Linked DNA regions of Hyalangium gracile. The protein of the gene in region 2 interacts with the protein of the main gene of each other region in a pairwise test. Links are inferred from orthologs where the notes say so. Each region holds a gene or a part of one and is shown on either strand. Other genes may lie near its edges.

Region 1 (15,053 bases), on a different replicon or contig from region 2:
CTCGAGCCGCCGGCCCGGGGCCAGCGCTTCCTGGACATCGTGGCCCGCCTGAAGCCGGGGGTGACGGTGGAGGGCGCGCGCAAGGACATGCAGCGCGTGGTGGCGGACATGCTGGCGGCGAACCCCCAGGGCTATGGCACGAAGGGGGGGTGGCACAACACCGTGCTGTCCATGGAGGAGCAGACGGTGGGCGGGGTGCGCTCCACGCTGTGGCTGTTGCTGGGCGCGGTGGGCTTCGTGCTCCTCATCGCCTGCACCAACGTGGCGAACCTGCTGCTGGCCCGGGCCGCGGCGCGCAGCCGGGAGATCTCCATCCGCGCGGCGCTCGGGGCGGGCCGTAGGCGCCTGATGACGCAGTTCCTGACGGAGAGCCTGGTGCTCGCCCTGTCGGGAGGCGTGCTCGGCCTGCTGCTGGCGATGTGGGGCATGGACGTGCTGCTGGCCATCATTGGTGACGGGCTGCCGAGGGCCGCCGAGGTGCGGCTGGACGGCCGGGTGGTGGTGTTCACCGCGGCCATCTCGGTGCTGACGGGAGTGCTCTTCGGGCTGGTGCCCGCGCTCCAGGCGAGCCGCGCGGATCTGCACGGCGCGATGCGCGAGGGCGAGCGAGGCACGACGGGCCACGGCTCGGGGCGGGTGCGCTCCGTGCTGGTGGTGTCCCAGGTGGCGCTGGCGCTGGTGCTGCTGGTGGGCGCGGGCCTCTTCCTGCGCAGCTTCGTGGCGCTGCAGGCGGTGGATGCGGGCTTCGAGCCCCAGGGAGTCCTCACCGCGCGGCTGTCCCTGCCTGAGGAGCGCTACAGCGAGGAGCCCAAGCGCGCGGCGGTGCTCCGAGAGTTCCTGGAGCGGGCGCGGGCGGCGCCTGGCGTGGAGGCCGCGGGCCTGTCGACGCTGCTGCCGCTCACGGGCCGCAGTGACTGGACCACGCAGGTGGAAGGCAAGCCCATGTCACCGGGCGATCCGGAACGTCCGGCGGTGGAGTACCGGGTCGTGAGCGCGGACTACCTCCAGGTGCTCCGCGTGCCGCTGCTTCGGGGGCGGATGCTCTCGGACTCGGATGGCTTCACCGCGCCTCATGCGGTGGTCATCAACGAGACGATGGCCCGCGCCTTCTTCCCGGGGGAGGAGGCGCTCGGCCAGCGCATCCGTCCCCAGAGCCGCACGCCGGATGCGCCGTGGGCCACGGTGGTGGGCATCGTGAAGGACGTGAGGGAGTGGGGGCTGGATGTTCCCGCGCGTGCCACCGCCTATTACTCGGTGTTGCAGCGGCCGGTGCTGGGGGCCTACCTCGTCGTTCGCACCCGCCAGGCGCCGGAGTCGCTGCTGGCGACGCTGCAGGCCGAGCTGCGCGCGGTGGATCGGGATCTGCCGCTGTATGACGTGGCGCCCATGGAGGCGGTGGTGGACGGCTCGGTGGCCCAGCGCCGCTTCTCCATGGTGCTGCTGATGATCTTCGCGGGCGTGGCGGTGGTGCTCGCCTCGCTGGGCATCTATGGCGTCATCGCCTACACGGTGACACAGCGCACCCGGGAGCTGGGCATCCGCATGGCGCTGGGGGCGCGCCAGGGGGACGTGCTGGGGCTGGTGGTGAAGCACGGCATGCGCCTGACCCTGCTGGGCGTGGGCGTGGGCCTGCTGCTGGCGCTGGGCCTGGGGCGGCTGCTGAGCGCGCTCCTCTATGGAGTGCAGGCGCATGATCCGCTGACCTTCGTGGGCGTGGCCGCGCTGCTGGCGGGCGTGGCGCTGCTGGCCAGCTGGCTGCCGGCGCGCCGCGCGGCGAAGGTGGACCCCGCTTTGACCTTGCGTGCGGAGTGAATTCCATGTCCCAACCCCTCATCTCCCTGAAGAACGTCGAGAAGTCCTACCCCATCGCGGGAGGGAGGACCTGGGTGCTGCGCCGCATCCAGCTGGACGTGCAGCCCGGCGAGTTCGTCACGCTGATGGGCCCCTCGGGCGCGGGCAAGTCCACGCTGCTGTCCATCCTGGGCATGCTCGACGCCGAGTGGACGGGTGAGTACTTCCTGGACGGCCGGGCCGTGCACGCGATGAAGCCCAAGGATCGCGCGGAGCTGGCCAAGAGCACCATCGGCTTCGTCTTCCAGCAGTACCACCTGCTGGACGGGCTCACCGTGGCGGAGAACCTGGAGGTGCCGCTGTCGTACCGCAACCTCAAGCGCTCCGAGCGCGAGGCGCTGGTGGGCGACATGCTGGACCGCTTCCAGCTGGTGGGGAAGAAGGACCTGTACCCCAACCAGCTCTCCGGCGGGCAGCAGCAGGTGGTGGGCATCGCCCGGGCCCTCATCGCCAGCCCCAAGATGCTGCTGGCCGACGAGCCCACGGGCAACCTGCACTCCACGCAGGCCAGGCAGATCATGGAGATGTTCCAGGCGCTCAACCGCGCGGGCACCACGGTGGTGCAGGTGACGCACTCCGAGGCCAACGCCGCCTACGGCAGCCGCGTCGTGCAGATGGCCGATGGCTGGATCCAGGAAGCGCGCTGAACGGACTGGAGAGAGGGTGAGCCCACGCCTGCCCTCCGAGCTTGTCCGAGCCTGCCAGGGCCAAGAATCCCGCTCCCCCTCCTCGCGGGCCTTCTGGCAGAGTCCGTCTTCTTCAGGAAAACACAGTGTCCGACACCGCTCCCTCCACCCCTGACAGTGCTCCCCGACCCGAGGTCGACTCGCGAGCACGCATCCTCATCGCCGACGACCAGGTCGACGTGCTGGAGGCGCTGCGCCTGCTGCTCAAGCGCGACGGGTACGCGGTGCTGACGGCCCAGTCTCCGGCGGGCGTGCTCGCCATGCTGGAGGCCGAGGACGTGGACGTGCTGCTGATGGACCTCAACTACGCGCGCGACACCACCTCCGGGCGCGAGGGGCTGGATCTGCTCGCCCGCGTGCGCCAGCTGGACGCGACGCTGCCGGTGCTGGTGATGACGGCGTGGGGCAGCGTGGAGGGCGCGGTGGAGGCGATGCGCGCGGGCGCTCGGGACTACGTGCAGAAGCCGTGGGACAACACGCGGCTGCTGACGTTGCTGCGCACGCAGCTGGAGCTGCGTCGGGCGCTGAAACGCTCCCGGAGGCTGGAGGAGGAGAACACCCACCTGCGCAAGGGAGGCGAGCGGCCCGCCTTCCTGGCCGAGTCCCGCCCGATGCAGGCGGTGCGGCGGTTGGTGGAGCGGGTGGCACCCTCGGGAGCCAACGTCCTCATCACCGGAGAGCACGGCACGGGCAAGGAGGTGGTGGCGCGCTGGCTCCACGCGGCCTCGGGGCGCCCGGACAGCCCCTTCGTGGCGGTGAACTCGGGCGGGCTCTCCGAGGGTGTCTTCGAGAGCGAGCTGTTCGGCCACGTGAAGGGCGCCTTCACGGACGCGAAGACGGACCGCATCGGCTGCTTCGAGCTGGCCGATGGCGGCATCCTCTTCCTGGACGAGATCGGCAACATGCCGCTCACCCAGCAGGCCAAGCTGCTGCGCGTGCTGCAGACGGGCGAGCTGCACCCGGTGGGCTCCTCGAAGGTGCGGCGGGTGTCGGTGCGGGTCGTCTCGGCGACGAACGTGGATCTGGCCAGGGCGGTGGCCGAGGGCCGCTTCCGCGAGGATCTGCTGTACCGGCTCAACACGGTGGAGGTGCAGCTGCCGCCGCTGAGGGATCGGCGCGAGGACATTCCTCCGCTGGCCGCGCACTTCCTGTCCGAGCAGGGCCGGCGCTATGGCCGCGCGGGGATGCGCCTGTCCCAGGGGGCGCTGGAGGCGCTGATGGCCTACTCGTGGCCCGGCAACGTGCGCGAGCTGGAGCACACCGTGGAGCGCGCGCTGCTCATGGCCAGCGGGGACGAGGTGACGCCGGAGGATCTGCTGCTGCGGCGCACCAGCCGCGAGGGCTCGTCGCGCCTGGAGGAGATGACGCTGGAGGAGGTGGAGCGCTACCTCATCGAGCGCGCGCTCACCCGGAACGACGGCAACGTCAGTGACGCGGCGAAGGCGCTCGGGCTCTCGCGCAGCGCTCTGTACCGGCGGATGCAGTACTACGGCATCAAGGGAGCGCGGTGAGCCGCCCCCGGAGATCGCTCCCGCACGATCTCCGCATCTTCCTGCTGGCGCTGCTGGCGGGACTGCCGGGCTCCATTGCCACGCTGGTGCTCCTGTGGACGGGAGACGTGAGCGCGAAGGTGCAGTGGACGTTCTCCGTGGTGGTGGTGGCGGTGCACCTGGGCGCGGCGCTCGCCGTGCGTGAGCGGGTGTCCCGGCCGCTGCAGACGGTGGCCAACCTGCTGGCCGCGCTGCGCGAGGGGGACTACTCGGTGCGCGGGCGAGGCGCGCGCGGGGACGATCCACTCGGCGAGGTGATGCTGGAGGTCAACGCGCTGGGCGACACGCTGCGGGAGCAGCGGCTGGGCGCGCTGGAGGCGGGCGCGCTGCTCACGCAGGTGATGGAGGAGATCGAGGTCACGGTGCTGACCTTCGACGCGGAGGGGACGCTGAAGCTGGTCAACCGCGCCGGGGAGCGGCTGCTGGGGCTGCCTCGCGCGCACCTGGTGAACAAGAGCGCGGGGACGCTGGGGCTGACCGAGCTGTTGGAGGGGCCGGTGCCGCGCCGGCTCACTCGGACGTTCGCGGTGGAGGGCGGGCCGTACGAGCTGCGGCGGGGCACGTTCCGGCAGGGCGGGTTGCCGCACCAGCTCGTGGTGCTGGCGGACCTGCGGCTGGCGCTGCGCGAGGAGGAGCGCGAGGCGTGGCGGCGGATGGTTCGGGTGCTGAGCCACGAGATCAACAACTCGCTGACGCCCATCCAGTCCATCGCGGGTGCGCTGCGGGACGCGCTGGTGCAGGGAGGGCGGCCAGCGGACTGGGACGAGGACGCGAAGTCGGGGCTGGGGATCATCGAGCGGCGCAGCGAGTCGCTGGCCCGGTTCCTGTCGGCGTACGCGAAGCTGGCGAAATTGCCTCCGCCGAGGCTGGGGCCGCTGGAGCTGGAGTCCTGGGTGCGACGGGTGGTGGCGCTGGAGACGCGGCTGCCGGTGGAGGTGCGTCCCGGCCCGGCGCTCACGGTGAGCGCGGATGGGGATCAGCTGGAGCAGTTGCTCATCAACCTGGTGCGCAACGCGGTGGACGCGGCCCGGGAGAGCAAGGGCCGTGTCTGGGTGTCCTGGACGAGGGCCTCGGCCGACGCGGTGGAGCTGTGGGTGGAGGACGAGGGCCCGGGGTTGGCGGACACGGCCAACCTCTTCGTGCCCTTCTTCACGACGAAGCCGCAGGGCAGCGGCATCGGCCTGGTGCTCAGTCGGCAGATCGCCGAGGCCCACGGGGGCACGCTGCGCCTCGAGAACCGGACGGAGGGGGCGGGGTGCCGCGCGCGGCTGAGGCTCCCGCTGCAGCTGTCCGGGCTCACGCGCTGACGCGGCTACCAATCCGGTCGGCACGCGAAGGGCAGGTCCGGCCAGGGCTGTCGACACCGGAAGCCCTCGGCGCAGATGTCGGCTCCCTGGGGATCGCAGCGCGGCAGGCATTGATAGTCGTCGCAGAAGCTCTCCGCGGAGCAAGGGGGCAGGTTCTTGCCGCAGCGCTCGACACACTCGAACCACGCTTTCCCGGGTTGCGCCGGGTTGCCGAACACGCTGCAGCGCTGTCCTTCTGGACAAGGCGACTGCTGGCAGTTGGTGCCATAGACGTGCGCGCACATGGACGAGCCCTCATCGAACCGGATGCATTGCTGGCCTGCTGGGCATCCTCGCTGCTCGCAGGTGGGCAGACAGGCGGGCTGGGGTGTGGTGTCGGCGCAGAAGAAGCCCTCGGGACACTCCCCCTGCGCACCTGGATGGCAAGTGCGGGCGCACCAGCCATTCATCCCAGCGCACAGAAGCCCAGCTGCGCAGGCGCTCTCCTGATCCTCCGGGGCGGGGAAGCAATTCTCTCCTTCCTGACGCGCACCCACGGGGATGCAGAGGCGCACGAGTGGCCCCTCCCTCTTCGTGGCGAGCTCGCGGCAGGCCTGGCCCTCAGGGCACTGCGCATCCGTGGCACATTGGCTGTCGGTGCAGAACGCGTGCCTGTAACGGGACTGATACAAGCAGCCCAGCGGTGGTTCGCACTCAGCACTCGACAGGCAGGGCCGCTTGTACGTCAGCAACCGAGCGCGCTGCTCGCCGTCGAGCACCGGGCTGATGCGTACTCTGGTGGGAGTCTCTGACCCGGTCTCTGGACGAAGGATCATCCCCAGCAAAAGCAGGAGCGGCAGGATGAGCAGGACGCCCACGCAGACAGGCAGGAGTGGACGCCAGTTCATGTACCGCCGCACTTCTGACACTCGAAGGGATCCCTATTGGGGCCTTCGCATACCTCCGCTCTCCTCGCCTCCGAACAGCGCGTGAGGTTCAGCAGGTTCTCCTGCGAATCGTTGTGGACGGCCTTGGACACGCGGCCGTCCTTGCCGAATTCAGAGGGGCAGCCAGTCATCGCCAGGACTGAAAGGAGCACGATTCCGGCTTGAAGCCCCCGCATGAGGCCCTCCCGTGAAGGACGTACAAACCTACCAGCGCGACTCCAGCAGCGTCCACGTCACGGCGCGTGGCGAGGATCGACGCATGGCTCCAGCGGCCTCCTACCGCGTCCCGCTCGCCTCCAACTCGTAGAACGCGATCCTCGGAAGCGCGGGGAACACGCTGATCGCCTCCACGTCCAGCAGCGGCACCGGGAGCGTGCACGTCTCCCACTGGCCGGTTCCCTTGAACTGGCACACGGTGGGGTTCACGAAGAACGTGTCGCGCTCCTGATCCTCCATGCCCACCCCCGGTGGCAGCCGGACGATGGCGCGCAGGCTCCCCGCTCCCTTCGCCCGGACGCGCAGCGAAGTGAGCTGCTTCAGCGGTGGCTCGAACTGGCCCCGCAGCGCGCCGTCCGCCTCCCACCGGGGCGTCCGCCCGTTGCCCAGGTCCACCCCGGACCTCTCCTTCCCATCGAACGCGTGGCTGCCGGCCTCCGCCCCCGTTATCTGCGCGGGAGTCATGGGCGTGGGCGAGCCAGCCGGGGCCGTCGCCAGTCCGGTCAGCTCGCCGGCCTGCGCCCCCTGGTGCACCACGGCGGCGCTCACCACGGCCGCGGGCAGGTGTCCCGCCCCCGCGCACCTCGGAGCCAGCGCGCTCAGCAGCGGCCGAAGCGGCTCCTGGAACTTCCCTCCCGTCGTCGCCGCCGGCACCAGGGCCAGACGCACCAGGGCCGCGCACGCCGCCGGGGTGCCAGGGCCCGCGTTCTCCAGGTACCAGAGCGCCTCGGCCGTGTCCCGGGTGTGGCCCGTGGACCCCTCCATCAGCACCCGGGCGACGCCGCCCGCGCAGGCATTCGTCTCGGCGGGGCACCGCTGGCACAGCGCCTTCAGCAGCCCTCGGGCCGGCGTGTCGCCCGCCGCCATCGGAGCCCGGACGGCCAGGGCGGCGCCCAGCTCGCAGGCCCGCACGGGGGGCTCCAGGCAGGCCTCCAGCTTCCGCTGGGCCTCTGCCAGGGCGGCGGCATCCTCCGGGTTGCGCACCACCGCGTCCAACGTCCGGTCGAGCGTGACGCAGGCGGGCGAAGCCGAGGAGGAGGGGCCCCCGCCGGGGGCGGGCGCTTTGGGAGCCCCCTTGGGAGGGCCCGAGGGAGGTACCACGTCCACCTGCATTCCCGGCCCGGGGGAGGGGGGCTCCCCAGCCTCCTTGGGCTGCTTGGAATGGGTGGCCCAGTACAGGCGCGCGAAGACGATCAACGCCAGGACCATCAGCAGAAGCGTTCGGAGCGGAAAGCGGCGCAATGCAAACTCCTTGATTCCCACCGTGTGCGGGGGTTATCAGCCCCCCGCGCGTTCTACTCAACGGAGGCGAGTGTGGCTGAGACGTTCGACGTGGTGATCATCGGTTCTGGCCCTGGCGGCTACGTGGGAGCCATCCGGGCGGCCCAGCTCGGCCTGAAGACGGCCCTCATCGAGAAGGACAAGCGGCTGGGCGGCACCTGCCTCCACCGTGGGTGCATCCCCACCAAGTCCCTGCTGTGGACGGCGGCCCTGTACCACCACATCCACGAGGCGGCCGACTTCGGCATCGACGTGACCAACCCCACCATCAACTGGGCCAACGCCCAGAAGCACAAGGAGAAGGTGGTCACCAAGGGTGCCAACGGCATCGACTTCCTCATGAAGAAGAACAAGATCACGGTCGTCAAGGGCCATGGTCGCATCGCCGGCAAGGGCAAGGTGGAGGTCACCGCCGAGGATGGCTCCAAGCAGACCCTGGAGACCAAGAACATCATCATCGCCACCGGCTCGGTGCCCAAGTCGCTTCCCAACGTCCAGGTGGACCACAAGCGGGTGCTGAACAGTGACTCCATCCTCCTGGTCGACCGCATCCCCAAGAGCCTGATCGTCATCGGCGCGGGCGCGGTGGGCTGCGAGTTCGCCTCCGTCTTCAACCACGTGGGCAGCCAGGTCGCCATCGTCGAGTACATGCCCAACCTGCTGCCCATCGAGGACATCGACGCCTCCAAGGAGCTGGAGCGGCACTTCAAGCGCCGCAAGATCGATCTGCACACCGGCGCCAAGGTGGAGAAGGTGGAGCACACCGCCACCGGCGTGAAGGTGACCATGTCCGTGGGCAGCGAGACCAAGACGATCGAGGCCGAGCTGCTCCTGTCCGCCGTGGGCCGCGCCCCCGTCACCGAGGACATCGGCCTGAAGCACACCAGCATCCAGACGGACCGTGGCTTCATCAAGGTGGACTCGATGATGCGCACCTCCGAGCCCAACGTGTACGCCATTGGCGACGTGATCCCCACGGCCATGCTGGCGCACGTGGCCAGCGCCGAGTGCGTGCTCGCCGTGGAGCACATCGCCGGGAAGAACCCCCAGCCCATCAACTACGATCACGTCCCGTCCGCCACGTACTGCTACCCCGAGGTGGCCTCGGTGGGCCTCACCGAGAAGAAGGCCAAGGAGCGCGGCTACGACGTGAAGGCGGCCGTCTTCCCCTTCAGCGCCGTCACCAAGGCCTCCATCTCCAACGAGGGCATCGGGATGATCAAGGTCGTCTCCGACAAGAAGTACGACGAGGTGCTGGGCGTGCACCTGGTGGGCCCGCACGCCACCGAGCTCCTCGCCGAGGCCTGCGTCGCCCTGCGCCTGGAGATCACCACCGAGGAGCTCGCGCACACCATGCACGCGCACCCCACGCTCTCCGAGATCATGAAGGAAGGCGCCGAGGCGACGCTGGGTCACCCGATCCACATCTGATGCAAAATCCAACGGCGCGCCTCCCCGATGTGGAATGCCACGGGGTTGCCCGCGCTGTGAGTGGGGGCGCCCGCACGGACGGTCGCAGCCACTCTCGAGCCTGGAAGCCCTGGGAACCTCTCAGGCTTCCAGGCTTTTTCATTGGGGGCTCGGGCGCCTCCGAGCCAGGGCTCCCCGGAGCTGGGGGTTGCGTGTACGATCCTTGCAACCGAACGCTGAGTCCTTCTGCGCTGGTCGGGAGACACCCCCATGCACGTCGTGCGATTCGCTTCGGTCCTCGTGATGCTCCTGCTGCTGGGAGCCTGCAGTGAAGGTGGCAAGGTCTCCGTGGCGGGCGTCACCGAGCCCGCGAAGGCCGCCGCGGGAAGTCGCTCCGACACGACCCCGGAGCGCAAGAAGATCGCCCTGGTGATGAAGACGCTCACCAACCCCTTCTTCATCGACATGGAGAAGGGGGCGCGGCGCGCGGAGAAGGAGCTGGGCATCGAGCTGCTCGTGAAGACGGCCTCCCAGGAGACCTCGATCGAGCAGCAGATCCAGATCGTCGAGGAGCTGATCCGCATGAAGGTAGATGCCATCGCGATCGCCCCGGGGGACTCGGTGCGCCTGGTGCCCGTGCTGAAGAGCGCGCAGGAGGCCGGCATCCGCATCGTCAACATCGACAACCGGCTGGAGCCGGAGACCATGAAGAAGCTGGGGCTGGCCCACGTCCCCTTCATCAGCGTGGACAACGAGAAGGCGGCCTACGAGTCGGCGCGCATCATCGCCCAGGGCGTCCAGAAGCCCACCCAGGCCGCCATCCTCGAGGGCATCCGCAGCGCCGACAACGCGCGCCAGCGCAAGGCCGGTGCCGAGCGCGCCTTCAAGGAGAACCCGCTCATCAAGGTGGTGGCCACGGAGACGGCCAACTGGAAGATCGACGAGGGCTACGAGGTGACGCGCCACCTCTTCTCCGTCCATCCGGACATCGGCCTGCTGTTCTGCGCCAACGACATGATGGCGCTGGGCGCGCTCAAGTACATCAAGGAGTCCGGCCGCCAGGGCGTGAAGGTGGCCGCCTATGACGCGCTGGAGGACGCGCGAGAGGCCGTGAAGTCCGGGCGGATGGCGGTCACCGTCGATCAGCAGGCCGCCGAGCAGGGCTACCAGGGAATCCTCCTGGCGCGCCGCGCGATCGATGGCGAGCCCTTGCCCGAGCTCGTCCTCGTCGAGACGCGTCTGGTGATGGCAGAGAAGCTGCGGTAGTCCCAGACAGGTGGCCCTTGGCGCTCCGATCCTCCATCACGATCAAGCTGATTGGCTACCTGCTGGCGGTGAGCGTGGCGCCGCTGCTGGTCTTCGGCGTCACCTCCTACGAGATGGCGCGCTCCGCCATCGTCAGCCTCGCCAGCGACTACAACGCCCGGCTGCTGAGCAACCAGCGCGACTACCTGATCCTCCAGTCCGAGCAGGTGGAGAGCCTGGCCACCAACATCGCCGGCGTGGAGGAGATCGGCAACGCGCTGGCCGGCGCGGACGCGCCCTCCGAGGATGATGGGGGCTACTCCTCGCTCGTCACCCAGGCGCGCGTCGGCTACATCCTGAGCGGCTACGGCAGCCTCAAGGGGCTGGTGTCCATCGATCTGTTCACGCCTCGGGGGCGGCACTTCCACGTGGGCGACGTGCTGGACACCTCCCAGGTCGACTCGGAGCTGCGCAAGCGGCTCTACCAGGACACGCTCGACTCGCGGCAGCTCATCGTCTGGCACGGCGTGGAGGACAACATCAACGCGGCGTCCTCCCACCGCAAGGTGCTCGTCGTCACGCGGCTGCTGCGGCGCGTGAACCCCAGCAGCCCGGACCTGCAGACGGTGGGCATCATCGTCATCAACTACTCGGTGGACTACCTGTACGAGCACTTCAGGAACCTGGACCTGGGCGCCGGGGGCTACCTGATGGTCATCGACAGCCACGGGCGCCTGCTCTTCCACCCGGACAAGGCGCTCATCGGCCAGCCGGTGATGCCCGAGTTCCGCTCCCTGCTGGAGGGAGACCAGGGCACGGTGGCCCTGACGCTGGCCGGTCAGGACGTGCTGCTCAACCAGCTGCGCCTGGACCCGCTGGGCTGGCACGTGGTCAGCATCCTGCCCCAGGCCAGCCTGACGGCGCCCATGTCGCGGATCGGCAGCGCGGGCCTGGCGCTGCTGCTGGCCTGCTTCGGCGCCATCGGCGCGGTGGCCGTCTTCTACTCGCGCAAGGTGGTGGCGCCCATCCGCGCCATCTCGGAGGGCTTCCGCCACATCCAGCAGGATCGGCTGGAGCAGGTGCAGCCCCTGCCACCGCCGGAGTCCCAGGACGAGATCGGCAAGATGGTGGGCTGGTTCAACGCCTCGCTGGAGAACCTGCACGCCCGCCGCCGCTCGGAGGAGGAGCTGCGCCAGGCCAAGGAGTCCGCCGAGCAGGCCAACCGCTCCAAGGGCGAGTTCCTGGCCAACATGAGCCACGAGATCCGCACGCCGATGAATGCCATCCTCGGCATGACGCAACTCGCGCTCGACGCCCAGTCCCTGGACGAGAGCCAGGAGTACATCGTCAAGGCCAGCCGCTCGGCGCAGAGCCTGCTCGGGATCATCAACGACATCCTGGACTTCTCGAAGATCGAGGCCGGCAAGCTCGAGATCGAGCGCGTGCCGGTGTCCCTGCACGAGCTCATCTCGGGGCTGGCGGACGTGTTCGCCAGCACCGCCCGGGACAAGGGGCTCGAGCTGCTGTTCGATGTGGCGCCGGAGCTCTCGGGCGGCCTGGCGGGAGATCCGCTGCGGCTGCGGCAGATCCTCCAGAACCTGATCGGCAACGCGCTCAAGTTCACCCCCGCGGGAGAGGTAGTCGTCCGCGCGGAGAAGGTGTCCGAGCAGGAAGGCCGCGTGCTCTGCCGGTTCTCCGTGCGGGACACGGGCATCGGCATCGCGCGGGAGCACCTGCCGCGCCTCTTCCAGTCCTTCTTCCAGACGGACAGCTCGGTGACGCGCCAGTACGGCGGCACCGGGCTGGGCCTGGCCATCAGCAAGCGGCTGGTGGAGCTGATGGGCGGGCGCATGGGCGTGGAGAGCGAGCCCGGCAAGGGCAGCTGCTTCTGGTTCGAGCTCTCCCTGGCCCGGCTCGCCACCCCCCAGGACGGCCGGAGCGCACAGGAGCCGGTGGCGCCGCGCGATCTGCGGGTGCTGGTCGTGGACGACAACGCGAGCTCCCGCGAGATCCTGGGCTCCATGTGCGCCTCGTTCGGCTTCACGGTGCGCACCGTGGAGGGAGGCCAGTCCGCCCTGGAGGAGGTGACGCGGGGCGTGAACGGTCAGCCCTATGATCTGGTGCTGCTCGACTACCACATGCCCGGGATCGACGGCATCGAGACCAGCCGGCGGCTCCACCAGCGCCAGGACCTGGTGCGCGTGCCCACCGTCATCATGGCGTCCATGGACGAGCGCCCCGTCATCGCCGAGAAGGCCCACGCCGCCGGCGTCCAGGCGTACGTGAACAAGCCGGTGACGGCGTCGACGCTGCTGGACTCCATCCTGCAGGCCCTGGGGCGTTCCTCCACTCGGACGACGCTGGAGTCTCGCCGCCGCGAGCGGCGCGCCCAGCCCGTGCTGAGCCACCTGCGCGGCGGGCGGATCCTCCTGGTGGAGGACAATCGCCTGAACCAGGAGGTGGCGCTGCACTTCTTGCGGCGCGCCGGCCTGGAGGTGGACATCGCCTGCCATGGTGGCGAGGCCATCGAGCGCCTGGAGCACGGCCGCTACGACGCCGTCCTGATGGACTGCCAGATGCCCATGATGGATGGCTACGAGGCCACCCGCCGCATCCGGCGCAACCCCCGCTTCGCCCGGCTGCCCATCATCGCCATGACGGCCAACGCCCTGGAGGGCGACCGCGAGCGCAGCCTGGAGGCGGGCATGGACGATCACCTGAGCAAGCCGATCGACGCCCATCGCCTCTACCAGACCCTGGGCAGGTGGCTCGCGCAGCGCACCGGGGGCGAGGGGAAGGCGCCCGAGTCACCCGGGAGCGCCGCCGTGTCCGAGGCGGCGGCTCAGCCGGGCTCCCGTCACGTGAACATGGCCGACGCGCTGATGAACCTGGACGGGGACACGGAGCTGTACCGGCAGGTGGCGAGGATCTTCCTCGGCGACGCTCCCGCCTGTCTGGAGCAGTTCCGCACCGCCCGCGACGAGGGAGACGCGGAGGGGGCGGTGCGCGCGGCGCACTCCCTGAAGGGGCTGGCGGCCACCGTCGGCGCCGAGCTGCTCCGGGACCATGCGCGGCAGCTCGAGGTCGCCCTGGAGGAGCGCGACACGTCGGTCGTCCCGGCGAGGGTCTCCACCGTCGAGCGGGAGCTGACCCAGGTGCTCGCCACGCTCAGGGGCTTCCTGGAGCAGCAGCCGGAAGCGAGGTGAGGGGAGCCTCCTCTACAGGAGGCGCGTGCGGAGGCAGGTGCACGGGCTCGCCGAGCAGATCCGCGAGCTCGAACGCGTCCAGCAGCGCGTGTCCCTGGAGATCATTGTTGAAGTAGACCCACGCGGTGTAGCCCGCGCGCCGCCAGCCATCGAGATCCCTCGCCACGGTGTGCAGCGCCTTGCGGCCGTAGAGCCCCGAGTACTTCGACGTGGTGCCGTGGAAGCGCAGGTAGCGCCAGCCTCCCGTGACGAAGGAGGGAGGCTCGGGGCACAGGTCATGCTCGCACACGGCGGCGCCCCACTCGTCGAGCACCTCCAGCACCTCCGGGTGGTACCAGGCGGCGTCGCGGAACTCGAAGGCGTGCTGGAGGTCGTGCGGCAGGTGGCAGAGGAAGTGGTTCAGCCGCTCCGGATCCGGGTTCTTCATGTGCGGCGGGAGCTGCCAGAGCACGGGCCCCAGCTTGGGCCCCAGCCGGTGGATGACCTCGAAGAAGCGCTCCAGCCCCAGCCCCACGTCCGTCAGCCGCTTCATGTGCGTGAGGAAGCGGCTGCCCTTGCAGGCGAACTTGAAGCCCGGCGGCACCTGATCGCGCCAGCAGTCCACGGCCTCCGCGGTGGGCAGCCGGTAGAACGTGGCGTTCAGCTCCACCGTGGAGAAGACGCGGGCGTAGTAGGGGAGCCAGCGGCTGGCTGGCAGCTTGGGGGGATAGAAGATCCCCTTCCAGTGCTTGTACACGTACCCGCTGGTGCCCAGGTGGATGCGCCCCGTCTCCATGCGAACAACCTGGGCATCGCCCGAGGGTGCCGCAGTGCTGGCCGGGCCGTCCGGCGTTAAGCAAACCGGGACGTTCCAGAAGCCTTTGTCACAGCTGACGCTCCGCGTTAGAGGCTTCCTGCTTGACCCTGCTTTTGACCCCACCTTAGAAGGCCCGCGACCCATGGCGACTCCCGATCGGTTCCCTCTTCCCCAGGTCTCCGAGAGCACTCGAAAGCCCGAGTGGTTGAAGGTGCGCCTGCCCCACGGAGAGGGCTACGAGCGGGTGAAGTCCATCGTCCGCCGCACGAAGCTGTCCACGGTGTGCGAGGAGGCGCGCTGCCCCAACATCGCCGAGTGCTGGGGCGGGGGCACCGCCACGGTGATGTTGATGGGCGAGGTCTGCACCCGCGCCTGCCGCTTCTGCCACGTGAAGGTGGGCGCGCCGCCGCCGCTGGATCCGATGGAGCCCATCCACCTGGCCCAGGCCGTCAAGGAGATGGACCTGGAGTACATCGTCGTCACGTCCGTGAACCGCGATGACCGGCCGGACGGCGGCGCCAGCCACTTCGCCTCCGCCATCCGGGAGCTGCGCCGCGAGTCGCCCAAGACGATCGTCGA
Region 2 (15,243 bases):
ATGGCCTCGATGACGGCGCGCAGCAGGCAGAAGTTGCCGTTCGAGTAGGCCTGTGTGCTGCCCGGAGTGCTCACCAGCGGGGTGGCCAGCAGCTGGGCCATGGAGGCATTGAAGTCATCCCCACAGTAGCCCCACCCGGCCATGCCGCTGCGGTGGGTGAGGAGCTGGCGGAGGGTCACCTGGTTCACACCCGCGGCGGCGCCAGGCCACCGGCTGCTCACGTACGGGTAGAAGGGCGCGTCCAGGGAGATGCCGTTGTTCTGGACGAGGTACATCATCGCCGTGGCGGTGATGGGCTTGGAGACGCTGGCCTGGTGCACCCGGGTCGAGGCCGTCATGGCGACTCCCGGAGCGCTGCTCTCGTAGGGCGCCCGCGCGTAGCCCACGCCGCCCGAGGTCGTCATCTGTCCCGCCTCGACGATGGCGTAGGAGTAACCCATGGCCTTCCCGTCCATGACCTTGTCGAACTCGGACGCCCAGGGCGGCGGTGAGTACGCCTGGAAGTCGGTCAGGCGCAGGTTGTCCTGGCTCGCCGCGCTCCAGGTGGAGACAAAGGCGTTCCAGTCCTGCCCGGCGACGACCTGGTAGGCATCCGAGCCCTCTCGGTAGACGCCGTTGAAGTGCCACTCATTTCCCTCCCAGTACGCCTCCATGTCCACCAGGCGCAGTCCCTGCGCGGCCAGCTCCTGCGTCTTGGTCTGGAAGACCGGCCAGGTGTCTCCCGTCCGGAGGGCATGGCTACCGGTACCGGGGTTCCAGACCGCCGCGTACTGGCGCTGGCCGTTCTCCACGTAGGTCTCCAGATCGACGAGGCGCAGCCCGGTCGAGGGGAGTATCTGCCGGAAGAAGGCCAGCTCGTTCGAGTCCAGGTCTGCCTGGAACAGATAGCCATTCGGGCTGGCGTCCCACACCCCCGCGAACCTTCGCTGGCCACCCTCCACGTAGACTTCCAGATCGATGAGGCGCATTCCCTGGGGGTTCAGGCTCCGCGCTTCGGCCTCGAAAGCCGGCAAGGAGAGCCCCACGCGCAGCGCATGCACCCCACTCCCCGGCAACCACGCCCCGCTGTAGCGCGGGACGCCGTCCGTCACCTCGACGTTGAGATCCACCAGGCGGAGGCCAGCCGCGGCCCACTCTTGATACTGCGCCTCGAAGGTTGCCCACTCGGCACTCACCGACAACGCGTGATCGTCCGTACCCGCGCGGAAGAGGCCCGCGAAGAGTGGGGCAGGGGGTGCCACGAGGCTCTGGCCGAGCTGGCGGGGGGCCTCAACCTCGGGGACGACAGCGAAGAGCGGGTGCGGCCCTTCGTCACTCAGGGCGTGTAATGCCCCGGGCTCGCATCCCGCCAACATCATCAGCAGCACCCAGCCCCAGGGCGAGGTGCTCCGGGGGGCTCGCCGGTTCGGGAACCGTCCATGATGCTCGCCGCTGGATGGCGACTGAGGGGAGATTGCTCCTGCCAACATAGAACCTCCGTGGGTGAGGGCTCTCGCGAGCCGTTGGCGAAGCTCTATCTCTCGGAGGGCTGGAGGTTCTTGTCCTCGCGCGCCAGAAGGACTGTCCTGGGACGCCACGCCTCCGGTTTCACGGGGGCTCGGCGTGGAGCAGCTCGCGGAACAGCACCTCGGCAACCTCGCGGAACAGCTCTCCGGACGCCAGCAGCCCACCACAGTGGTGAGGCTCCCGGGCCAGCGTGAGCGCGACGGCCTTTCCCAGCACCGCGTCCCAGAAGGGGCCAGAGTCCTCCGGCAGCAGGAACTCGCGGATGATGCTCCGCGGCCACGGCAGCACCGTCGTCGGATCCGCGTCGCTCGGCGTCGTGAAGCAGTCCAGGTCCACGTCCAGCAGCACCCGCTCCGCCCGCTCCAGCACCTCGCGCACCGCATCCCCCGGCGCGGGACTCCGGAACGCCTCCGCCGCCCGGTCCACCGTGGGCACCGACACCAGGCGGTGCTCCCGGCCGCGCGTATCCTTATATACGTCCCGCTCGAACGAGCCCCGAGGCCGCGCCCGCGCGATGAGGAGCGCGTCTCCCACCAGCCCGGCCTCCATGGCGGCCAGGATGTGATCGTAGTTGCGCACGTCCAGCGCCCACCGCGCGTGCTCGTCCAGCGCCCTCAGCCCCGCGCTCCGGTCCGGCACGGCCTCCGGCTGTCGCGGAGGCACCACGTCCAGGTGCCGGTCCAGGCTCACCAGCAGTGCGGGAGGACTACCCTCTCCGAGCGCGCACGCCCAGGACGGCAGCGCGAGCCGGTGCGGATCGAAGACATAGGCGTCCTTTGGCCCCCGGCCTCCCGCCAATGACAGGCGGATGACACCCGCCAGCCGCAGGTGGAGTGGCGCTTCCTGCTCCATCTCGGAATAACCTCCCGGGTCCGTGCTTTCCCACCCGATGCGTGAAGCCAGGGAGTGTAGGCTTCGCGCCCCCCAGACGTGAAAGGAGAGGGCCTCCTTCAAGGTCCAGCGTCGCATGCGCAACCTCGCCGCAGCCGTGCTCCTCCTCTCGAGCCTCTCGGCCTTCGCCCAGACAGCTCCCGCCAAGCCCATGTCCGAACGAAAGCCCGACACCTTCCTCCGCCAGTACTCCGAGACCCGCCGCTTCATGAGCGGCCGTCCCGTGAAGCCGCGCTTCACTCCGGATGAGAAGACCCTCTTCTTCCTGCGCGCCCAGCCCACGTCCGCCTCGCAGACGCTCTTCGCCTTCGACGTGGCCACCGGCGCGACGAAGGAGCTGCTGACTCCCGAGTCCATCCTCAAGGGCGCCGAGGAGACGCTCTCCGTGGAGGAGAAGGCCCGCCGCGAGCGCATGCGCGTGAGCACCCGGGGCTTCACCACCTACGACTTGTCCGAGGACGGCGAGCGCATCCTCGTCAGCCTCTCCGGCAAGCTCTACCTCGTCGAGCGCTCCTCCGGAAAGTCGACCGAGCTGAAGACGGGCCCGGGCGTCATCGACCCGCGCTTCTCCCCGGACGGCAAGCAGATCGCCTACGTGCGTGACAACGACGTGTTCCGCATCGACCTGGCCACCAACAAGGAGCAGCGCGTCACCCAGGGCGGCTCGGAGGCGAAGACCCACGGCCTGGCCGAGTTCGTCGCCCAGGAGGAGATGGGCCGCTTCTCCGGCTACTGGTGGAGCCAGGACTCGAAGTTCATCGCCTACACCGAGTCCGACACCACCGCCGTGGAGAAGCTCACCATCGTCGACGTGATGCACCCCGAGAAGGGCGGCAACGACTTCCCCTACCCGCGTCCGGGCAAGCCCAACGCGGTGGTGCGCCTGGGCGTCATCCCCGTCACCGGAGGCAAGACGGTGTGGGTGGACTGGGATGCGAAGGCCTACCCGTACCTGGCCACCGTGGCCTGGCAGAAGGGCGGGCCGCTCACGGTGCTCGTGCAGAACCGCACCCAGACGGAGGAACAGCTCCTCGCGGTGGAGCCGCGCACCGGCAAGACGCGCGTGCTGCTCACGGAGAAGGATGCGGCCTGGATCAACCTGGACCAGGACTTCCCCCGCTGGCTCGAGGATGGCAGCGGCTTCCTCTGGTACACCGAGCGCAATGGCGGCCCCGAGGTGGAGCAGCGCAACGCGGACGGCAGCCTCGCGCGCTCCTGGGTGAAGCCGGGCGCCGGCTTCCGGGGCATGTCGCGCTTCGTGGACGCCACTCGCACGCTCTACTTCTTCGGCGATCCCAACCCCACCGAGAGCTACCTCTGGCGGGTGAAGGATGGCGGCGCCCCCGAGAAGATCGCCACCGGCACTCCCGCTCCCGCCTTCGAGACGCCCGTCACCATCTCCAAGGAGGGCGGGCTGCTCGTCGCCATCTCCCAGACGGACACCACCATGCCGCGCTACTCGGTGCTGCGGGCGGATGGCACCCGCGTGGGGGATCTGCCCTCCATCGCCGCCGAGCCTCCCTTCACCCCCAACACGCAGTACTACGTGGTGGGCAAGGAGGGCTTCCATGCCTCCGTCACCCGGCCCAGGAGCATGAAGCCCGGCGTGAAGCTGCCCGTCATCGTCTATGTCTACGGCGGGCCCACCGCCACCGTGGTGCGCCGTGGCATGGCGGAGAACCTGCTCAACCAGTGGCTGGCTGACCAGGGCTTCCTCATCGTCAAGTTCGACGGGCGCGGCACTCCGCTGCGCAGCGCCTCCTGGGAGCGCGCGGTGAAGTACGACTTCGCCACCATCACCCTGGACGATCAGATCGCCGCCCTCAAGGCCCTGGCGGAGAAGGTCCCCGAGCTGGATCCGTCCCGCGTGGGCATCTACGGCTGGAGCTTCGGCGGCTACATGGCCGCGCTCGCCGCCCTCAAGCGCCCGGACGTCTTCAAGGCCGCGGTGGCCGGCGCTCCCGTGGTGGACTGGCTCGACTACGACACCCACTACACCGAGCGCTACCTGGGGCTCCCCCAGGAGCACCCCGAGGCCTACGAGAAGAGCTCGCTGCTCACCTACGCCAACGACGCCAGCAAGCCCATCGCCTCACTGCTGCTCATCCACGGCACCGCGGATGACAACGTCTACTTCTTCCACACCCTCAAGCTCTCCCACGCGCTCTTCCTGGCCGGCAAGCCGCACGAGCTGCTGCCGCTCAGCGGGCTGACGCACATGGTGCCGGATCCGCTCGTCACCCAGCGCCAGTACGAGCGGGTGCTGAACTACTTCCACAAGCACCTGTAGCCCGCAAAAGAGAGAGGCCCGGTTCCCGCCAAGGGGACCGAGCCTCGCTTTACCCGCCAGTTCCGTGAGGAGTGGCTTGGTCTGCGCTTAGACGGCGCGCACGTTCTGAGCCTGCAGACCCTTGGGGCCACGGGTCACTTCGAACTGCACCTTCTGGCCCTCCTGCAGGGTGCGGAAGCCATCCATGTTGATGGCGGTGTGGTGGCAGAACACGTCCTCGCCACCTCCGTCCTGCGTGATGAAGCCGAAGCCCTTCGCATCGTTGAACCACTTCACGGTACCAGTTGCCATTTTGTTGCTTCCTTCATGACGGGCGGCGCCGGAGCCCCCCGGTTCTTCAGCCCCCCGACTACCGGAAGGCACCCCAGTTGTAGTGGGGGGGCGCACCGCAAGTCCAGATGCCTCTGTGCATTTCGGCGATGACGCGTTCGCGTCATCACACCTCGAGCAGCAATCGCTCGGGGTCCTCAATGCACTCCTTGACACGGACGAGGAACTGGACTGCCTCGCGGCCATCCACCAGGCGGTGGTCGTACGAGAGCGCCACGTACATGATGGGCCGGATGACGATCTGTCCGTCCTTCACCACGGGCCGCTCGACGATGTTGTGCATGCCCAGGATGCCCGACTGCGGCGGGTTGAGGATGGGCGTGGACAGCATGGAGCCGAAGATGCCGCCGTTGGAGATGGTGAAGGTGCCGCCCTGCAGCTCCGCCAGGGTGAGCTTGTCGTTGCGGGCGCGCACGCCGAAGTCGCCGATCTTCTTCTCCAGGTCCGCCAGCGACAGCTTGTCGGCGTCGCGCAGCACCGGCACCACCAGCCCGCGCGAGCCGGACACCGCCACGCCGATGTCGTAGTAGTGCTTGAAGACGACGTCCTCGCCCTCGATCTCCGCGTTGATCTGCGGGAAGGCCTTGAGGGCCTCGATGGAGGCGCGCACGAAGAAGCTCATGAAGCCCAGCTTCACGCCGTGCTTCGCCTGGAACTTCTCGTTGTACTTCTTGCGCAGCGCCATCACCTCGCCCATGTCCACCTCGTTGAAGGTGGTGAGGATGGCGGCGGTGGACTGGGCCTGCACGAGCCGCTCGGCCACGCGCTTGCGCAGCGGCGTCATCCGCACGCGCTCCTCGCGGGCCGCGTTGGGGCGAGGACCGGTGGGCGCCGGCGGAGCCGACGGCGTCGGGGCCGGAGCCTGCGAGCCCCGGTTGAGCTGGCCGAGCACGTCGTCCTTGGTGATGCGGCCTCCCGCGCCAGAGCCCTGGAGCTGGGAGACGTCCACGTTGTGGGCGCCCGCCACGTTCCGGGCGGTGGGCGTGATGCGCGCATCCGCGGCCGGGGCGGCGGCGACGGGGGCCGGAGCCGGCGCGGGAGCGGGAGCGGCGGCGGCGGCGGGCTGAGGCGCGGCGGCGGTGGCGCCGTTGGCGTCGATGAGGCCGAGCACCTCGCCCACGCGGACCTTGTCGCCGTCCTTGAAGGAGATGGAGGCGAGCGTGCCGGCCGCGGGAGCGGGCACGTCGATGGTGACCTTGTCCGTCTCGAGGACGACGAGCGGCTCGTCCGCGGCGACGGTGTCACCCTTCTTCTTGTTCCACTTGCCGACGACGGCTTCGGTGATGGACTCGCCCAGGGGCGGGACTTTCAATTCAACGGCCATTCTTGGTTCCTCGGAGGATGGCTTCCTCGACGATGAGGTGCTGCTCGTAGTCGTGGGTCTTCGTGAATCCGGTCGCCGGGCTGGCGGCCTCCGCCCGCCCGATGTAGCCGATCTTCACGGGCCCGCTGGCGCGGGAAGATGCCACGTCATGCAGGCGGGGGAACATGAAATACCACCCGCCGGCGTTGCGCGGCTCCTCCTGCACCCAGAAGAGCTCGGTCAGCTTCGGCATGCTGGAGACCAGGCTGGCCAGCGCGTCGAAGGGGAACGGGTAGAGCTGCTCCACCCGGACGATGGAGATGTTCCACGCCTTCTGCTCGTCCCGGGCCTTGACGAGATCGTAGTAGACCTTGCCGGAGCACAGCAGCAGCCGCGTCACGCCCGCGGGCTCCGCCTCCTTGCGGTCGAGGATGATCTCCTGGAAGCGGCCCGTGGCCAGCTCGTCCAGCTTGCTGGTCGCCTCCGGGCGGCGCAGCAGGCTCTTGGGCGACATGATGACCAGCGGCTTGCGGTAGGGGCGCACCACCTGGCGGCGCAGCAGGTGGAAGATCTGCGCCGGCGTGGTGGGGTAGCACACCTGCATGTTGTCCTCGGCGCACAGGCCGAGGAAGCGCTCGAGGCGGGCGCTGGAGTGCTCCGGGCCCTGGCCCTCGTAGGCGTGCGGCAGCAGCAGGGTGAGGCCCGACAGCCGGCGCCACTTGCTCTCACCGGCGGCGATGAACTGATCGATGATGATCTGCGCGCCGTTGGCGAAGTCGCCGAACTGGGCCTCCCAGATGGTGAGGCCGTCCGGCACGTCCAGGCTGTAGCCGTACTCGAAGCCCATCACGCCCATCTCGGACAGCGGGCTGTTGTAGACCTGGAAGGTGGCGCGGCCGCTGTGGAACTGCCGCAGCGGCACGAAGCGCTCACCCGTCTTCACGTCGTGCAGCACCGCGTGGCGGTGGCTGAAGGTGCCGCGCTCGCTGTCCTGGCCGGACAGCCGCACCCCGTAGCCCTCGCTCAAGAGCGTGGCGTAGGCCAGCGACTCGCCCTCGGACCAGAGCAGCTCCTCGCTCTCCAGCATGGACTGGCGCTTCTTGAGCACCGTGCGCTCCACCACCGGGTGGACGTTGAAGCCCGCGGGGACCTCGGACAGCTTGCGCAGGGCCTCGTGCAGCCGGCCCTTGTCCACCGCGGTGGGCACCTCCGGCGCGTTCTTCTGCGAGCCGCCCTTGTAGGGCTTCCACAGGCCCTCCAGGGCGCTGGGCTCCTTGAACTGGCGCGCCTGCTTGATGCGGGTGAGCGCGTCGTCGAACTCCTTGAGGCAGGCCTGCTTGATGGCCTCGGACTCGTCGGCGGAGATGGTGCCGCGCTCGGCCAGCAGCTGCGCGTACAGCGTGCGCACCGTGGGCTGCTTGCGGATCAGCTCGTACATGTGCGGCTGGGTGAAGGACGGATCGTCACCCTCGTTGTGGCCGTAGCGCCGGTAGCAGATGAGATCGATGACGACGTCGCTCTTGAACGTCTGCCGGAACTCGGCGGCCAGGCGCGCCACGTGGACGCAGGCCTCGGGGTCATCCCCGTTCACGTGGAAGACGGGCACGTCCAGCATCTGCGCGATGGCGGTGGCGTAGATGGAGGAGCGCGAGTCGCTCGGGTCGGTGGTGAAGCCCACCTGGTTGTTGATGACGACGTGGATGGTGCCGCCCGTCTCGTAGCCCTTGAGCCGCGACAGGTTGAGCGTCTCGGCCACCACGCCCTGGCCCATGAAGGCCGCGTCCCCGTGGATGAGCAGCGGCATCACGCGGGTGCGATCGCTGTCCCCGCTGCGGTCCTGCTTGGCGCGCACGCGGCCCTCCACCACCGGATCCACCGCCTCCAGGTGGCTGGGGTTGAAGGCCAGCGACAGGTGGATGCTGGCCCCGGCGCGCGTGGTGTGATCCGACGAGAAGCCCATGTGGTACTTCACGTCGCCGCGACCGATGTAGGCCTTCGGGTCCGCCGGGCCCTCGAACTCGCTGAAGATCTGATCCGGGCTCTTGTGGAGGATGTTCGTCAGCACGTTGAGGCGGCCGCGGTGGGCCATGCCGATGACGACCTCCTTGAGGTTCATGCCGCCGCCCACCTCGAGGATGGCGTCCAGCATGGGGATGAGGCTCTCACCGCCGTCCAGGCTGAAGCGCTTCACGCCCACGTACTTGGTGTGCAGGAAGTTCTCGAAGCCCTCCGCGTAGGAGAGCCGGGTGAGCAGGTGACGCTGCTCCTCCACCGGGAACTGCATCCGGTTCTCGCTGTGCTCCATGCGCCGCATGAGCCAGCGCCGACGCTCGCTGTCGAGCATCTGCATGAACTCGACGCCGATGGAGCCGCTGTACGTGCGGCGCAGGCGCCCGAGCAGCTCCTCCAGCTTCACCCGGGGCTCGGCGAAGACGCTGCCGCTCTCCACGGTCTGCTGGGACTCCTCGGAGGAGAAGTGCTTCTCGTCCACCATGGGCATGTCCGCCACGTGCTCCAGCGGCGGGCGGGCACGGCCGAGCGGATCCAGCTTCGCGCGCAGGTGGCCGCGCAGCCGGAAGGCGGTGATGGTCTGGTCCACCCGGGCCTGCAGCCGCACGTCCTGGGCGGGCGCCGCCACGGGGGCGGGAGCCGGCGCCTGGGCTACGGCGGCGGCCGGCTTGCCGTTCTTGCCCGGGGTGGCGGGGGCGGCCGGGGCGGGAGCCTCCAGCAGCGTCTTGTTGAAGATGGGGCGCCCGGCGCCATTGTTGCGCTCGAAGATGTCCCGCCAGCTCGGATCCACGCTGGAGGGATCCTGAAGGTAGCGGGCGTACAGCCCTTCGATGAAGTCGATGTTGGCGCCAGAGAGGTACGAGTCCTGAAAATTCGCCATGGCGGGGAGTCTTTTACTGGATGGGGGGCCCGTTGGGGGGTTTTCGCCGCAATTTGTTGGATCTTCCGGGACTTCTAGCGGCGGCGAGGGGGGGGAGCCAGCAGCAAGAATCATGCGCCTCGTGAGCAGAACTTCAGGCGGGGGCTCCAGCCGGGGAGGCGCCGGGCCGCGCCTTTACGCGCTGCGGCGTCCCGTGTTTCACGCCCCACCTGCCGCCAGGAGTGGTAAACCGCCCCGCCTCCCCCTCTTCTTCTCGCGAAAGGCACCTCATGCTGTTGCAGGGCAAGAAGATCCTGATCACCGGAGTGCTCACCCCCCAGTCGCTGGCCTATGGCATCGCCGAGCACGCGCTGGCCCAGGGGGCAGAGATCATCCTCACCGGCTTCGGCCGGGCGCGCTCCCTCACCGAGCGGAGCGCCAAGCGCCTCAAGCCCGGCACCGAGGTGCTGGAGCTGGACGTCACGAAGTCGGAGCACTTCACCGCCCTCGCCGAGTCGCTGCGCCAGAAGTGGGGGCGGGTGGACGGCGTGCTGCACTCGGTGGCGTTCGCGCCCGAGGACGCCCTGGGTGGCAACTTCCTCAACACTCCCTGGGAGAGCGTGCAGACGGCCTTCCGCATCTCCACGTATTCCCTGAAGGAGCTGTCCGCGGCGGTGGCCCCGCTGATGACCAATGGCGGGTCCATCGTTACCCTGGACTTCGACAACCGGGTGGCCTGGCCCATCTACGACTGGATGGGGGTGTGCAAGGCGGCGCTCGAGGCCACGGTCCGCTACCTGGCCAGGGACCTGGGCCCCAAGGGCATCCGGGTGAATTCACTGGCCGCCGGGCCCCTGGCCACCATCGCGGCCAAGGGAATTCCGGGCTTCAAGGCTCTGGAGCAGGGGTGGGGGAAGCAGGCCCCACTGGGTTGGAGCTCCAAGAACAGCCATGACAGCGTGGCGCGGACGGCGTGCGCCCTGCTGTCGGACTGGATGCCCTCGACGACGGGGGAGCAGGTCCACGTGGACGGGGGGTACCACGCGATCGGCGCACCGCCGGTCGACACGAGTGCCGAGCAGGCAGCAGGAGACGTTCCGCCGGCTGCCGAGTAGTCGGGGAAGGCGTGAGCCTGTCCAGCAACCGCTCGACCGCGGAAGAACGGACCGGCCCCGCTTTCTCCAGAGGAATCATACACGCTAAAGTCTCATCGTTTTCGGCGGGGACTGAGGGTCCCCGCGTGAGGAGCCGTGGGTGTGAGCGACAACATCCTGGTGGTGGATGACAGCCCGACTGTCCGCAACATCATCAAGATCTACTTGATGAATCTCCGGCTCAGCATTCTCGAGGCCGAGGATGCGACGCGGGCCTTGCAGCTGTTGAGGCTGGTGCCGGTGAGTGTGGTGATCGCGGACATCAACATGCCGGGAATGGACGGCATCACCTTCGTCAAGGAGATCCGAGCCAGCAAGGAAGCCCAGCTGCGAGGCATCCCCGTCATCCTTCTCACGGCCGAGAAGGGGGGGGACCTGCGGCAGCGGGGAGCGGAGGCGGGAGCCAACGCCTTCATCCAGAAACCCGTCTCCCATGCTGACCTGACCGAGACCGTTCGGCAGTTCCTGCCTCTCGCCGCCCCGTGAGCCTTCCTTCCCTCCTCCTCGTCGACGACAGCGACGCCATCCTTGCGCTCGAGAAGGCGATCCTCTCGGGGCATTACTCGCTGCACACGGCGAGCAATGGCCGCGAGGCGCTCGAGAAGGTGGGAAAGCTGCAGCCAGCGGCGGTGCTGCTGGACCTGTCGATGCCGGAGATGGACGGGGACGAGGTGCTCCAGCGGATGAAGAGGGATCCGGCGCTGGCCGAGATCCCCGTCATCATCATCTCCTCGGAGAAGTCCCGCGCCGAGGCGTGCCTGGGGATGGGGGCCGAGGCCTTCCTGGCCAAGCCCTTCCGCGCCGAGGACCTGCTGTCCAAGGTGGCCACCACGCTGGAGAACGCCCGGAGGCGGGCGCGCGCGGGGTCCATGCTGGTGCTGCGCATGAGCGCCGGGGACCAGGAGTTCGCCCTGCCGCTGGAGTCGGTGCGCGAGGTGCTGCTGCAGCCGGCGCTGCGGCCGCTGCCTGGCGGGCCGGCCTACCTGTCCGAGTACGTGGAGCTGCGCGGCGCGGCCATCTGCGTGCTGGACGTGGCGCGCAGGCTGGGCCAGGAGCACCGCGTCTCGCTGCGCGAGCGGATGCTGGTCATCATCCACGTGGAGGACATGCCGCTGGCGCTCTGCGTGGACCGGGTGCAGGACCCGGAGGAGTTCTCCGCGTCGGAGATCGACCGGAACGTGGGCGGTGCCGAGCACGGGCTCCTCCAGGAGGGGCTGGTCGGCATGGTGCGCGTTTTCGGTGGGCGGGCTCTGCCCCTGCTCGATCCGAAGGTGTTCGTTTCTCGGGGCCTTCTGAGGGAGCTGCCTGAGATGCTGAGGCAGGGGGGGGTGAGGCTGGGCGCATGACGGGGGGAGTCGATCCGCTGCTGTACGCCCGCGCGCGGCAGCTCATCATCGAGCGCACGGGCTTCCGCGATGACGCCATCGCTCCAGAGTCCCTGGAGCGCGTGGTGCGCGCGGAGCTTGCGCGGGGGCGCTCCGTCACCGAGCTGGTCCAGGAGCTGGAGCGTCCGGACAGCGACTTCGCCCAGACCGTGGTGCGCGCCTCCCTGGTGGGAGAGACGTACTTCTTCCGCCACCCGGAGCACTTCCGCTTCATGGCCCGCGAGGCGGTGCCGCGCGTGCTGCGCGCCGGAGTGAAGCGCCTGCGCGGCTGGAGCGCCGGCTGCGCCACCGGAGAGGAGGCCTACTCGCTGGCCGCCTGCCTGCAGGCCTCCGCGCCGCAGGGAGTCCTCGTGGAGGTGCTGGGCACGGACATCAACGAGGGGAGCCTGACGACGGCGCGGCGCGCCACCTATGGGGCGTGGTCCCGGCGGGACTCGGGCCCGCACCTGTTTCCCCTCTACCGCCCGCTCGAGGAGCGGCAGGTGGTCATCTTCGACGGGGTGCGCAACGTCACCAGCTTCGTGGTGGCCAACCTGATGGCCCCGCTGGACGCGTCGCTCGGCCAGTTCCACTTCATCCTCTGCCGCAACGTCCTCACGTACTTCACCCCCGCCTCGCGCGAGCAGGCGCTGACCAACATCGTCCAGACGCTCGCCCCCGGGGGCTTCCTGTTCCTGGGCACGGTGGAGGTGGATCGGCCTCCGGCGGGGCTGGTGCGCGTGGGGCCTCCCGAGCTGCAGGCCTTCCACCGCCCTCTGCACCCCGAGGTGGCGGTGCCGGCTCAGTCGAAGGCGCCGTCCCGCACGGGCATCCCCGCCATCACTCCGGTGCCCCTGCCTCCCGCGGCGCTCCAGGCGGCCCAGAAGCCGGCCTCGCGGCCCGGAGGGCCCGTGCTCACCCCGGTGCCGCTCCCCCCGGGCGCATTGCCGCCGCAGAAGGCGCCTCCGTCCGCCCCGCCTCGCCCACCCGCGCTCCAGCGCTCCGCCTCGCAGCTCCACCTGGAGGCGCTCGAGCGCATCGAGCAGGGCGAGGTGAACCGTGCCGCCTCCATGCTGGAGGCCCTGGTGAAGCAGTTCCCGGACTACCTGCCGGGCCTGCTGGAGCTGGCGCTGCTGCGCGAGCGCAACGGTTCGCGTGCCGCGGCCTATCCGCTCATGCGGGCGGTGCATGCCCGGGCCGCGGAGCTGCCGCCGGATCAGATCGTCGAGGGGCCCGAGTCCCTCCCGGCCCGCTTCTACAAGGCGTCCGCCGACGCGTACCTCAACCTGGGAGCCTCTGAATGAAACTGTCGCCAAGGACCCCGGACGAGGCGCAGGAAGAAGAGATCCGCGATCTATTGGAGGAGCGCGCCAAGCGTCTGCGCGACCTCGAGCAGAATGAGGCCAACCGCGAGGAGGCGGTGCACCTGGTGGCGGAGTTCCCGCTGGGTGAGGAGCGCTATGCGCTGCCGCTCGAGGCGCTGCGGGCGGCGCTCCCGCTGCGCATGGTGACGCCCGTGCCCCTCTCCGCGCCCCACGTCATCGGCGTGCTGCGCTTCCAGGGGCAGGTGCTCGCCGCCCTGAGCCTCGCCTCGCTGCTGGGCGGCCATGGCTGGCGGCAGGACCCGGCCGTGCTGCTCGTGCTGGATCGCGGCGACAAGGAGCTGTGCGCGGTGGACTGCGAGGCCATTCCCCGTCCCATCGGCCTGCCGGTGGGCGCGGTGGAGGCGGCGCGCGCCCGGTCCGAGGGGCCGATCCTCGAGGTCCTCTTCAGCCCGCAGCCGGGCCAGCAACAGCTCGTCCACCTCATCGACCCTCCTCGCCTGTTCGCGCGGGGCGGCACCGGAGCGCGCAATGGCCGTTGATCCGCTCCTTCAGGGGCTCGTCTCCGGCTTCGCCGCCGAGGCCCAGGAGGTCTGCCAGAAGGTCACCATGGACCTGCTGGACCTGGAGCGCGGTGGCCTGGACACCGACGGGCTGAACAAGGCCTACGTCCGGCTGGGGCGCCACCTGCACACGCTCAAGGGCAGCGCCGCGAGCCTCGGCCTGCAGGACCTGAGCGAGATCGCCCACAAGCTGGAGGACGCGCTGGCTCCCCTGCGCGCCACCATCCAGCAGATGCCCCGGCCCGTGGTGGACATGCTGCTGCACGGCCTGGACATCTTCCTGCTGCGCGTCCACGCGCACGCGGATGGCCGGGGCGACTCGCTGCCTGACTACACGCTCGCGCTCGCGCAGCTCGTCGCCGAGGCTCCGCCCCCGGCCCAGGCCGCGGCGGCTCCCGCGCCGGTGGCCACTCCCGCGGCGCCCGTCGCGCCCGTCGCGCCGCCTCCTCCCGTCGCGCCTCCTCCGCCCGTCATCTCCGCTCCGCCCGTGGCTCCCGCCCCTGTGGATACGTCCCGGGACGAGAGCGGGGAGAGCGAGGGCTCGGGCTGGCGTGTCGGCGCGCGGCAGGTGACGTCGCTCATGCGCGAGGTGGAGCGCCTGCGCGAGGTGCGCCTGCGCATGGAGGAGCGCTCCCGCGAGCTGGAGCGCGTGGTGGCGCTGCTGGCCCGGCAGGGCCTGCTGGCCGAGACGGCCGAGGCGCGTACCCTGCTGTCCGGCGTGGGCCGCGCGATGCGCTCCGACGGAGAGGAGACGGCCGACATCGTCGACGCGCTGGAGGAGGGCCTCAAGGCCATCACCACGCGCCCGGTGCGCACCATCCTCGAGCCCCTGCAGCGCATGGTGCGAGACCTGTCGCGCCAGCTGGGCAAGGAGGCCCGGCTCTCCGTGGTGGGCGCGGAGGTGTCGCTGGACCGGCGCCTGCTGGAGAAGCTCAACGGCGCGCTGGTGCACCTGCTGCGCAACGCGGTGGACCATGGCCTGGAGACGCCCGCAGAGCGCGAGCGCGCGGGCAAGCACCACGAGGGTGCGCTCACCCTGCGCATCGAGCAGCAGGGCAACCTGCTCTTCCTCGAGTCCAGTGACGACGGACGCGGCATCGACGTGAAGAAGATCCGTCAGGTGGCCGAGTCCCGGGGGCTGGCCAACTCCGAAGAGCTGGCGCGGATGAACGACAACCAGATCCGCGACCTCATCTTCCGCCCCAGCTTCAGCACCCGCACGGACGTGACGGACACCTCTGGGCGCGGCGTGGGCCTGGACGCGGTGCGCGCCGCGGTGGAGACGCTCCAGGGCCGCATCGAGGTGGCCAGCACGCTGGGGCAGGGCACGCGCTTCATGCTCACCCTGCCGGTGGAGCTGGGCAGCTCGCCCGTGCTGGTGGTGCGCGTGTTCGATCAGATGATGGGCCTGCCCATGCTGGCGGTGGAGGCCACCCAGCTGACGAAGATGAGCGCCCTGCGCGTCACCCGGCGGCGGGCGCAGCTGGAGTACCAGGGACAGATCCTCCCGGTGGTGGACCTGGGCTCGCGCCTGGGCCTGCGCGCCGCCCACATGCCCTCCGAGGGCCAGCCGCTCATGGTCATCAGCGCCGGCGGCAAGCGGGTGGCGCTCGCGGTGGACTCGGTGGTGGGCGACAGGGATCTCGTCATC

Evidence for each region.
Region 1: the proteins of odhB (region 2) and lpdA interact in binary tests that used the Escherichia coli proteins (3 or more experiments, as listed by UniProt). The link is inferred for Hyalangium gracile from one-to-one orthologs.

Annotation. Positions count from the first base shown.
Region 1 is NZ_JAHXBG010000005.1:47,888-62,940, reverse strand. What follows is about bases 7,240-10,049. They hold lpdA (dihydrolipoyl dehydrogenase), read left to right. Parts: upstream 7,240-7,850; coding sequence 7,851-9,248; downstream 9,249-10,049. Other genes in these bases: KY572_RS11320 (sugar ABC transporter substrate-binding protein), read left to right, coding at 9,498-10,049; KY572_RS11330 (hypothetical protein), read right to left, coding at 7,240-7,778. Outside these bases: KY572_RS11350 (ABC transporter permease), read left to right, coding at 1-1,812; KY572_RS11345 (ABC transporter ATP-binding protein), read left to right, coding at 1,818-2,498; KY572_RS11340 (sigma-54-dependent transcriptional regulator), read left to right, coding at 2,624-4,048; KY572_RS11335 (sensor histidine kinase), read left to right, coding at 4,045-5,394; more of KY572_RS11330, read right to left, coding at 6,597-7,239; more of KY572_RS11320, read left to right, coding at 10,050-10,493; KY572_RS11315 (hybrid sensor histidine kinase/response regulator), read left to right, coding at 10,511-13,678; KY572_RS11310 (DUF72 domain-containing protein), read right to left, coding at 13,641-14,453; lipA (lipoyl synthase), read left to right, coding at 14,617-15,053. UniProt on the Escherichia coli protein: Lipoamide dehydrogenase is a component of the glycine cleavage system as well as of the alpha-ketoacid dehydrogenase complexes.
Region 2 is NZ_JAHXBG010000018.1:105,026-120,268, forward strand. What follows is about bases 4,233-7,232. They hold odhB (2-oxoglutarate dehydrogenase complex dihydrolipoyllysine-residue succinyltransferase), read right to left. Parts: upstream 6,342-7,232; coding sequence 5,124-6,341; downstream 4,233-5,123. Other genes in these bases: KY572_RS31255 (alpha/beta fold hydrolase), read left to right, coding at 4,233-4,687; KY572_RS31260 (cold-shock protein), read right to left, coding at 4,775-4,978; KY572_RS31270 (2-oxoglutarate dehydrogenase E1 component), read right to left, coding at 6,331-7,232. In the rest of the region: KY572_RS31245 (serine hydrolase), read right to left, coding at 1-1,241; KY572_RS31250 (UPF0489 family protein), read right to left, coding at 1,588-2,358; more of KY572_RS31255, read left to right, coding at 2,474-4,232; more of KY572_RS31270, read right to left, coding at 7,233-9,210; enoyl-ACP reductase FabI, read left to right, coding at 9,480-10,304; KY572_RS31280 (response regulator), read left to right, coding at 10,446-10,829; KY572_RS31285 (response regulator), read left to right, coding at 10,826-11,689; KY572_RS31290 (CheR family methyltransferase), read left to right, coding at 11,686-13,011; KY572_RS31295 (chemotaxis protein CheW), read left to right, coding at 13,008-13,571; KY572_RS31300 (hybrid sensor histidine kinase/response regulator), read left to right, coding at 13,561-15,243. UniProt on the Escherichia coli protein: E2 component of the 2-oxoglutarate dehydrogenase (OGDH) complex which catalyzes the second step in the conversion of 2-oxoglutarate to succinyl-CoA and CO(2).